Regions from separate parts of the Actinoplanes sp. NPDC051405 genome, predicted to be linked through region 2. Evidence: riboswitches for the same ligand, from Rfam matches in the RefSeq annotation. Region 2 holds a riboswitch; the other holds the start of a gene.
What was found. A riboswitch is a leader RNA that binds a small molecule or an ion and turns the genes downstream of it on or off. The one in region 2 is predicted to bind ZMP and ZTP.
Positions count from the first base shown of each region.

Region 1: it holds a riboswitch for ZMP and ZTP, as region 2 does, so the genes downstream of both, ACZ6S4_RS26205 (glycine hydroxymethyltransferase) here and ACZ6S4_RS29595 (bifunctional 5,10-methylenetetrahydrofolate dehydrogenase/5,10-methenyltetrahydrofolate cyclohydrolase) in region 2, are expected to answer to the same signal.

Region 1 covers NZ_JBVJIR010000013.1:8,400-13,700, reverse strand. The annotation lists gene ACZ6S4_RS26210 (glycosyltransferase family 2 protein) at 1-201, opposite strand, end outside; gene ACZ6S4_RS26205 (glycine hydroxymethyltransferase) at 512-1,936, opposite strand; ZMP/ZTP riboswitch at 1,956-2,062, opposite strand; gene ACZ6S4_RS26200 (cation:proton antiporter) at 2,149-3,663, shown strand; gene ACZ6S4_RS26195 (class I SAM-dependent methyltransferase) at 3,648-4,379, opposite strand; gene erm (ErmE/ErmH/ErmO/ErmR family 23S rRNA (adenine(2058)-N(6))-methyltransferase) at 4,707-5,301, shown strand, end outside.
Region 2 covers NZ_JBVJIR010000015.1:93,045-98,345, forward strand. The annotation lists gene ACZ6S4_RS29585 (polysaccharide deacetylase family protein) at 34-846, shown strand; gene ACZ6S4_RS29590 (glycoside hydrolase family 26 protein) at 843-1,892, shown strand; gene ACZ6S4_RS29595 (bifunctional 5,10-methylenetetrahydrofolate dehydrogenase/5,10-methenyltetrahydrofolate cyclohydrolase) at 1,882-2,751, opposite strand; ZMP/ZTP riboswitch at 2,768-2,851, opposite strand; gene ACZ6S4_RS29600 (hypothetical protein) at 2,851-3,786, opposite strand; gene ACZ6S4_RS29605 (hypothetical protein) at 3,783-5,301, opposite strand, start outside.

The sequences.
Region 1 (5,301 bases), on a different contig from region 2:
GATCCGGTCCGGCACCCGGGTCTGCGCCAGCAGAGCCTCGACGGTCGCCCCGATGGAGCGCTCCTCGTTGTGCGCCGGAATCAACGCCACCACGCAGGCCCGCCAATGCCCCTCAAAATTGCTGTCTCGCACTTGTCGCCTTCCGAAGCAATGCGCACGGCATCGCCAAGAGCTACCAACGGGAGGTGAAGAACGGCCCACGGCCCGTTCGTCGTGCAAATGATGGCAGGCGGTTTCGCTGCTTGAAAAGCCCGTTTTGCACCCTTGCGGGTGAAGGAAGCAGCATGCACTCCGGAGCGATCGACCGTTCGGTTACCCGCGCTCAACAGTCAGCGGTGACACGGCGCCATGGCGCCGGAAGTGATCCGTTGTTCGGCGGCATACCCAGGAGAACAGGGTGTGACAACTGCCCGGCCGGCGGCCAGGAACGCGAAGTCCCGCCTCGGACAAAGAAAAGGGGACCCACTCATCAGTGGGTCCCCGAACCTCAGAAGTACGGCCATGGCATTGCTCAGGCCGAAATATCCACCGTCGGGTAGAGGGGGAAGTCGGCCAGCAGTTCGGTGGCCTGCTTCGACACCCGGTCGGACACCGCCGCGTCCAGGTCGAACTTCGCCTTCGAGGCGCCCGCCTTGGTGCTGCTCAGCACCGTGTGCATGAGCTCGGCGATCTGGTCCATCTCGGCCGTGCCCAGGCCCCGGGTGGTCAGCGCCGGCGTGCCGATCCGGATGCCGGACGTGTACCAGGCGCCGTTCGGGTCCTGCGGGATCGCGTTGCGGTTGGTGACGATGCCCGAGTCGAGCAGCGCCTGCTCGGCCTGGCGGCCGGTCAGGCCGTACTTGTCGACGTCGATGAGCACCAGGTGGTTGTCGGTGCCGCCGCTGACGACCGTGGCGCCGCGGCTGGTCAGGCCGGCTGCCAGGGCCTGCGAGTTGTCGACGATGCGCTGCGCGTAGTCGGCGAACTCGGGCCGGCGGGCCTCCGCGAAGGCGATCGCCTTGGCCGCCATGACGTGCGCGAGCGGGCCGCCGAGGACCATCGGGCAGCCCCGGTCGACCTGGTCGGAGAGCTCGGGCTGGCAGAAGACCGCGCCGCCGCGCGGGCCGCGCAGGCTCTTGTGGGTCGTGGTGGTGACGATGTGCGCGTTGGCGATCGGGTCGAAGTCACCGGTGAAGACCTTGCCCGCGACCAGGCCGGCGAAGTGCGCCATGTCGACCATGAAGGTCGCACCGACCTCGTCGGCGATCTCCCGCATGATGCGGAAGTTCACCTTGCGCGGGTACGCCGAGTAGCCGCCCACGATGACCAGCGGCTTGAACTCCTTGGCCGACTCGCGCAGCGCCGCGTAGTCGATCTGGCCGGTGGCCGCGTCGACGCCGTAGCTGCGCTGGTCGAACATCTTGCCGGAGATGTTGGGCCGGAAGCCGTGGGTGAGGTGGCCGCCGGCGTCCAGGCTCATGCCGAGCATCCGCTGGTTGCCGAACGCGGCGCGCAGCTCGGCCCACTCGGCGTCGGTCATGTCGTTGACGTTGCGCTTCTGCACCTTGGCCAGCGCCGGCGCCTCGACCCGGTCGGCCAGGATCGCCCAGTACGCGACCAGGTTGGCGTCGATGCCGGAGTGCGGCTGGACGTACGCGTACGGCGCGTCGAACAGGGCCTTGGCGTGCTCGACAGCGACCGACTCGACGGTGTCGACGTTCTGGCAGCCGGCGTAGAAGCGGCGGCCGATCGTGCCCTCGGCGTACTTGTCGGAGAGCCAGTTGCCCATCGCGAGCAGCACGGCCGGGGACGCGTAGTTCTCGGAGGCGATGAGCTTGAGAGACTCACGCTGGTCGGTGAGCTCCTTGGCGATCGCGTCGGCGATGCGGGGCTCGACGGCGCGGACCGCTTCCAGGGCGGAGCGGAACGCGGTCGATTCGGCGTTCAGTGCAGACATCGGACCTCCCTATCACAGGTGAAGAGGCCCAGGCGCACGGCAGGTCGTCTCCGGAGAACGGTCGTCCGGCACGGGGCCGCTCCCCGATGGTTGGCCCATCCGAACGCGCCAGTCACGGCCCGCCGACCAGCATACCGGCGCCGCCCCGGCCACGCGATCGCTCATCCAGGGAGTACGTCACACCGGCGGGCCCGGCCACTAGCCTGGCGATCATGAACGGCGTGCAGATCCTGCTCATCGTCGGGGCCGGCATCGCGGTCTCCGCCCTGGCCCACCGGCGCGGCGTCCAGCCCGGGCTGATCATCGTCGCGCTGGCCGCCGGGATCAGTTTTGTGCCCGGGGTGCCGCGGCTGGAGCTGGACAGCGAGCTGATCCTGGCGATCGTGGTGCCCCCGCTGCTCTACTCGGCCACCCGGAACGCCTCGGTCACGGCGTTCGGGCAGAACCTGCGGAGCATCGTCGACCTCGGGGTGCTGCTGGTGGTGCTGACCGCGGGCGCGCTCGGCGTGGTGACCTCGTGGCTGCTGCCGTCGATCGGGCTGGCCGCCGCCTTCGTGCTCGGTACGGTGCTGGCCCCGCCGGACACCATCACGACGGTGTCGCACGGCAGGGAGCTGGGCCTGCCCCGCCGGGTGACCTCGATCCTGACCGGGGAGAGCCTGGTCAACGACGCCACCGCGCTCACGCTGTTCAGCATCGCGGTGGCCGCGGTCGCCGGGGATCACACGAGCTGGGGCGCCGGCACCCTGGAGCTGCTGCGCAACGCGGCGCTCGGTGCGGCCATCGGCGGTCTGCTGACGGCGGCCACCTTGCTGCTGCGCAAGCGGCTGGGCAATCCGACCCTGGAGACCACGCTGGTGCTGCTGGTGCCGTTCACCGCGTTCCTGCTGGCCGAGCAGATCGAGGCCTCCGGCATCATCGCGGTCGTCTCCGCGGCCTTCCTGATCAGCGCGAACACGTCCCTGGACCCGCGCCACCAGTATCCGGGGGCCTACCGGACCCGGTTGCAGGAGGACGCCTTCTGGCCGGTCGTCGACTTCCTGCTGGAGACGTTCGTCTTCGCGTACATCGGGTTGCAGCTGAGCTTCGTGCTGGACGACCTGGCCGCCGAGCCGGAGCCGGGGCTGAACCGGACGCTCATCGCGGCGGGAGTGCTGCTGTTCGCCGCGATCCTGCTGCGGCTCGTCGGCGTGTTCCTGCTGTTCGGGCGGTGGCGGATGGGCGACCGGCTCGCCCGGGCGCGGCTCGCCCGGGCTGCTCGGATCGCGCCGCGCCGGTCCCGTGGCCGAGGCAAGGGCGGCGACGACAACCGCCTGGCCGCTCCCGGCGTACGGGAGAGCGTGGTGGTGGGCTGGACGGGCATGCGCGGCATCCTCACCCTGGCCGCGGCGGCCGCGGTGCCGGAGACTGTCCCGGGCCGCGACGCCATCCAGGCCATCGCACTGTTCGTCACCCTGGGCACCCTGCTGCTGCAGGGCACCACGATCCGCCTGCTGGTCCGGTGGCTGCGGCTGGACGTCAGCGGCGAGGAGGAGCAGGCCCGCGTGATGCTGGCCCGGGGCGTGGAGATCGCGACGGCGGCCGGCGACGGCTACGACCAGCAGCGGCTGGCGGTCAGCGAGGCCATGATGCGGCGTGAGCTGGACGAGGAGACCGCTCGCCGGCTGATCGGCGACATCGACCTGCGGCAGGCCGCTGGGAGCACGCTCGGTCAGGGCCTGGCGTAGACCGAGATGTGGCTCCCGCTGGTGGCGCGGAACGGCGTACGGTCCCAGTCGGCCCACCGTTCCCGCAGGTGCAGGCCCGCGAGCTGGGCCATCAGGTCGAGCTCGGCCGGCCAGCAGTAGCGGTGAGCGGTGGGCAGGAGCCGGATGCCCTTGCCGTCCACCGTCACGTGCTGCATCTGGATCCGCTGGGCGATCCGGTCGTGCACGGTGAGGGTGAAGCCGACCGAGTCCTCTTGTACGTCGTCGGTGCTGAACTGCCGGTCGTAGGCCGCGGGGTCGGGCACGTAGCACTCGAGCACGAACGCCCCGCCCGGCTCCAGCACCCGGGCCACGTTGCGGAACGTGTCCACCTGACGCTGCTGGCTGGTGAGGTTGAACAGGCTGTTCCAGACGACGTACGCCAGCGGGTACGGCCCGGTGTTGGGCACGTCGGCCATGTCCGCGGTGAGCACTGGCAGGTCCTGGCCGCCCGGTACGGTGCGGAGCTTGTCCACGACGGCCTGGGACGCCTCGACGCCCTCGACGGCGAAGCCCCGGCGGGCCAGCGGGATCGCGACCCGCCCGCCGCCGATGGCCAGCTCGAGGATCCGGCCCCCGGGCGTGACCATCCCGGCCAGGAAGTCCACGGCCGCGCTGGGGTCCGGGCCCTGGCTCAGATCGTCGTAGCGACTCGCCCAGCGGTCGCCGAAGAACGCGGGATCATCGAAGTCGGTCATCCCCTGGACGCAACCAGAGCCGCGTCCGGGCCGCCACCGCTTTTCCCCTGGGGCGCACCGGTGGAAAACCAGATGACCGGTTCCGGCGGCCGAGGTTAAGGTCGCCGGATGCCTACGACGCATGCTCTCCTCGGCCGGGCTCTGATGCCTGCGGCGCGGGGACCGCTGCACTCGTCCCGCCTGCGCTTCCGGCGTCGCGCCCTGCGCCGCCGCACCGCCTAGAGCCGCCTGCCGCGCCAGGGCCCTCCGCGTCCTTTTCCACCGGACGGGCCACGATGACGCCTGTCCGCGTTCGCCGCCGAGAAGGCGGCAGACAGGACCACGGCCATGGCACTACCCCATTCCAAACCGGCCGGACGTGAGCACGCCCGCACGCGCCGGGCGTTCGGCCAGAACTTCCTTTCCGATCCGCGAGCAGTGCGTCAGGTGGTCGCCGCGGCCGGCATCCGGCCCGGTGACCTGGTGTACGAGGTGGGGGCCGGCCGCGGCGTCCTCACCGGCGAACTGGCCCGGCATACCCGCGACCTCGTCAGCTACGAAGTGGACCCGCAGGTGGCGGCCGGGTTGCCGGTGCTGCCCGGCGTCACCGTACGGGTGGCGGACTTCCTGCGGGCCACGCCGCCGGACCGGCCGTTCGCGGTCGTCGGCAACATCCCGTACGCGCTGACGTCGGCGGTCGTCGACTGGTGCCTGCACGCCGGAACCCTGACCGCGGCCACGCTGCTCACCCAGCTGGAGTACGCCCGCAAGCGCACCGGCGACTACGGGCGGTGGACCCGGCTCACGATCAGCACCTGGCCGCTGGTGAGCTGGACGCTCGCCGGCCGGATCCCCCGGTCGGCGTTCCGCCCGGTGCCGCGGGTCGACGGCGGCATTCTGCGCCTGGACCGGCGGCCGGTGCCGCTGGTCGAGCCGGCTGCTC
Region 2 (5,301 bases):
GGTCATGTCCGTCAGGTGTGGGAGGAACGAACGGTGACCGTTGCGGCGCCGCCGGCATGGGAGTCCCTGCCGGCGCTGATGTATCACTCCGTGTCCGCCGTCGGCGGCCCGCTGAGTGATCTCGCCGTGCCCCGCAGCCGCCTGGCCCAGCAGCTCGGCGCGCTCAGCGAGGCCGGCTACCGCCTCGTCGGGCTCTCCGAGGCGCTCGACGAGCTGGAGCGCGGCAGCACCGAGAAGCTGATCGCGGTCACCTTCGACGACGGCTACCGCGACTTCCTCACCGCCGGCGTGCCCGTGCTGGCCGAGGCCGGCGCCGGGGCCACCCTCTACGCCTCCGTGGGTCACCTCGGGGCGCCGGCCGGCTGGCTGGGCCGCTGGGCGCCCGACTTCGGCCGGCTGCTCACCTGGGACGAGCTCGCCGAGGTGGCCGACGCCGGCATCGAGATCGGCAACCACAGCCTGCTGCACCACCCGCTCGACGTGCTCAGCGCCACCCAGCTGCGCGAGGAGACCCTGCGCAGCAAGGACGAGCTCGAGCAGCGGCTGCAGCGCCGGGTGCGCAGCTTCGCCTACCCGCACGGCTACAACGGCGCCAAGGTCCGGGCCGCGGTGCTGGCCGCCGGGCACGACAACGCCACCGAGGTCGGCCGGCGCCTGCACCGGCCGGGGGAGCGGCGCTTCGCCGTACCGCGGTTGCAGCCGACCCCGGCCATGACCGGTGCCGACCTCGTCGCCCTGGTCGCCGGCGGCGGCTCGCCGCTGGTCCCGCGGCTCAAGCAGCTGGCCCAGCCCGGCTGGCGGGCCGTGCGCCGGGTCGCCCGGGCGACCGGCCGGAACCTCACGTGACGCCGGCGCACCGGGCCGCTCGCGGGCTGACCCGCCGGCACCTCGTCGGTGGTCTCGCCGCGCTCGCCGCCGTGCCGGCCGCCGTCCTTGCCGTACGCGCGATCGGCAGCGACGAGAAGCCGGCCGAGGCCACCAGCTCACCGGGCCGGGCCGCGTCGGCGAAGCCCAGCACGAGCCCCACGCCGGCGGTGGTCACCAAGGGCGGCGGACCGGTGCCGTTCCGGCCCGGCAGGGCGATGCTCGGCGCCTACCTGGGGCTGGAGGGCCGGTCGCTGACCGATAGCCTGGCGCTGCGCCGCAACCAGCTCGGCCGCGACGAGCGCATCGTGCACGTCTTCTACGACTTCACCGATACGTTGCCGCAGGCGATCGAGGGCCTGCCGGCCAAGGCCACGCCCATGGTTTCCTGGCGCGGCTGCCCGCTCGCCGACATCAACTCGGGGGCGAGCGACGCGCTCATCGCCCGCGCCGCGCGCCGGCTCAAGCGTCAGGACCGGCCGGTGCTGCTGCGCTGGGGCTGGGAGATGAACGGCGACTGGTACAAGTGGAGTGCGGCGCGCAACGGCAAGGACGGCCAGGCGTACGTGACCGCGTGGCGGCGCCTGCACCGCATCTTCGCCGAGGAGAAGGCCACCAACGTGTCCTGGGTGTGGAGCCCGAACTGGAACTCCGACCCGGCCACGGAGTGGAACACCTTCGCGGCGCTCTACCCCGGCGACGAGTACGTCGACTGGGTCGGGGTCTCCGGCTACAACCTGCACCGCGAGACCCCGGACAAGCTGTTCGCCGGGATCTACCGGGCCTACTCCGCCCGCAAGCCCATCATGATCACCGAGGTGGGCTCGGTCGACCGCGGCGGCCGGACCAAGGCCGACTGGATCACGCTCTTCGCGCGCTGGGTGGAGGCGCACCCGGCGGTGGGCGCGGTGACCTGGTTCGACACCGACACCCACCCCGGGTACGAGGAGAAGTGGCGCATCGACACCGACGCCGAGTCGCTGGCGGCGTACAAGGCGATGGCGGCGAGCGCCCGATTCAGCGGCTAGCCTTCTCCGCCGCCTCGATCGCATTGCGGAACAGCATCGCCACGGTGGTCGGGCCCACGCCGCCGACCCGCGGGGTGATCGCCCCGGCCACCTGCGCGACCTCCTCGGCCACGTCCGGCAGCAGCCGCCGGCCCTCGTACCGCACGCCGGCGCCGACGACCGTCGCGCCCGGCTTCACGTGCTCGGGCTGGATGATGCCGGGCACGCCGGCGGCGGCGATGAGGATCTCGGCCCGCTGGGTGTAGCGCTGCCAGTCCGGCACGCCGGTGTGTACGACCGTCACGGCGGCGTTCGCGGTCGGCCGCTTCTGGGCCAGCATCATGGCCAGCGGGCGGCCGATGGTCGCGCCCCGGCCCAGGATGACCACCTCACGGCCGGCGACCGGCACGTCGTGGTACGCCAGCAGCGCCTCGATGCCGGCCGGGGTGCACGGCCGGGGCCCGGGCAGGCCCACCGACAGCCGGCCCAGGTTGAGCGGGTGCATGCCGTCGACGTCCTTGTCCGGGTCGACGGTCAGCAGCGCGGCGTCGTAGTCGATGTGCGCGGGCGGCGGGTACTGGATCAGCAGGGCGTGCACGGCCGGGTCGGCGTTGAGCTGGTCGATCGCCCGCAGCAGGTCGTCCTGCGTCGCCTCCGCGCCCAGGTGCACATGCGGCGAGACGAAACCCAGCTCGGCCGCCTGGCGCTGCTTGATCCGGATGTATCCGGCGCTGGCGTCGTCGTCGCCGACCAGCACGGTCGCCAGCGATGGCTGGACGCCGGCCTCGCGCAGCTTCGTCACGCGCTGCGCGACGTCGGCCAGGACCTCGTCGGCCACCGGCTTGCCGGGCAGCAGCCTTGCTTCATGCGGTACGGACATACAGCTTCCACTCCGGCGTGGGCACCCAGGCGGACGGCCCCCACGGCGAGCTCCCCGATGGTGGTCCCCATCCTCGATGCCGCCAGTCGCGTGTCCGCGTCAGTCTACGGCGCTGATGTAGAGGGTGCGGTAGGCGGTGGTGTCCCCGTACCGGTAGAGGCTCACCCGCATCCGCTGCGCGCCCGGCAGGCTCAGCGTTTCGCTCCAGGTCCCGTCCCCGGTGACCGAGACCGTGCGCTTGACCGTCGCGGCCCCCGACGGGCCGGTCACGCTGAGCGTGTACGGCCCGTCCGAGGCGATCAGCCCGGTCGCCGATACCCGCACCGTACGGTTCCCGGCCGCGTTCACCGGACCCGACGGCGTCGCCGACAGTGCGGTCACGACGGTGTCGTGCGTGGCCCGCGACGTGGTGAACGACAGCCAGCTCGCCCCGGCCAGCACGGCCGCGACCGCCACCAGGGGCAGGAACTGGCGCAACAGACGCCGGCGCCGGGCCTTCTCCTCGGCGGCGGCGCGCTGCTCGTCCTCCTCCAGCATCGCGGGCACGATCGACATCACCACGGTGTTCGCCTCAGCCACCGTGTTCGCCTCGGCCATGCCGTTCAGCGGAAGCCGTACCGTGTGCTCGCCGGCGCCGATCCGCACCAGCTTCTCGCCGACCGGCCGGGGTTGCGGCTCCGCGCTGTCCGCCGCGCTCACGCGGCGCGGCGGCAGCAGCCGGGTGGCCAGCACCGCCGCCAGCGTCACCCCGACGGTGGCCACGGTCCAGGCGAGCCGGTCGATGCGCAGGCCCACGACATGGATGGCCAGGCCGGCGACGATGAGCACGCCCATGCTCAGCGCGGGGGTGAGCACTGTGCGCTCGACCGCGGTCAGCGCCCGGCGGCGGAACAGCACCCCCAGCAGCGCCATCCCGGGCAGGACGAAACCGAGCAGCAGCCCACCGGCGATGGCCAGGGCCTGCGGTGCGAACAGGACCGCGGCACCGGCGGCGACGGCCAACGCGGCCACGACCCGGGACAGCAGAGCGCTCACTGGACCCCCGTCCGGTAGATGCGGACAGTGCCGTTGTCGTAGAGCCGGTCCATCCCGGCCAGCGTGTCGAACTTACCGAGCTGCCCGACGGTCAGCGGCGAGGTGATCTGCCCGGACCGCGGGTCGCTCTCGAAGTACGCGCCGCTCTCCGGCAACTGGGTGCTCAACCGCCGGTCCACGACCAGGTACTGGACGTGGACGCGCTGCACCAGGTCGTCCTGCTCCAGTCCCCACACGTCGGCGTAGTACAGGGAGCCGACTTCGCGTACGGGGTCCTGGCGCCCGTACGTGGAAGCCAGCGAGACCGACGTCGCGTCGCCGCCGACCCGGTTGCCCGGGCCCAGCGTGGTGCGCTGCCAGTCGGCGGACGCCACCCCGTACGCGTCGACCGACCGCTCGTACCCGCCGGCCAGGTACGGCCCCGGCAGGATGGAGGCGATCGGCGGCCAGCCACCGGCCCGCGCCCCGATCATCAGCAGTGTGATCATCGCCGAGCCGGCCGCGACCCGGCTGTACAGGTTCCAGCCGCCCGGCATGACCACGTCGATGGCCGGCGCGGCGGCCCGCCACCGATGCCCGAACTCGTCCTTGGCCGGGATGAGCTGCACGCCCCGGACCAGCCCGATCGCGGCCAGGATGGAGATCGGGATGTAGGTGAACGTGGACAGCCGCCCGGCGATCTCCGGACCGTTCTGCCCCAGGAACCGCACCCCGTTGCCGGCGAAGAACACCATCCCGCCGACGACCGCGGCCCACCGCCACCAGTCCCGGTCGCGGCGGTGCACCATGTCGCGGGTGACCGCGAGATAGAGCACCAGCAGCCCGAGCAGTCCGGCGCCCTGCACCACGAGCTGACCGACCGAGACGGGCGCGCTGGTCGAGGCCGGGTCACTCTCCCCGGAGAAGAGCTGCGACACGGTACGCACGACCTGGTCGACCGGCTCCTCGAGATAGCCGAGGACATCGGTGGCGACCAACAGGATCCAGGCCGCCACCACGACCGCGGCGGCCCCCGGCATGGCCAGCGCCGACCATCGTCGCGGCTGATCCACGACGAGCTCGGCGACAGCCAGCAGCAGCAGAGTCGCGACCAGGGCGAGCGCGGTGACGTGGTGGCTGACGGTGGTGAGGGCCATCGACACCACGGCCAGCGCGGCGAACATCCGGCCGCCCTCGGCCCGCCACCGGCGTACCGCCCAGATGGCGAGCATGAAGAACGGCAGGGCGGCGGTCTGGTACAGAAACATCGAGTTGAAGAACAAGTAGTGCAGGGCGGTCGCGTACGTGGCACAGGCGACGCCCGCGACAGCCGGAGAGTTGCTGGCGCGCAGCACCACCGCGAAGAGCATGCCCACGAACACCAGGTGCGCGATACCGGCGACGATGACGCCGGCGGCGGTGACCGGCAGCCCGGTCATCTCCGCCACGGCGGCGCCGAGCTCGGCGAGACCGGGGAAGTGCTCGGCGGGCGGCAGCGCGGGGTTGGGCTGGAACAGCTCCCCGGTCTGCACGATG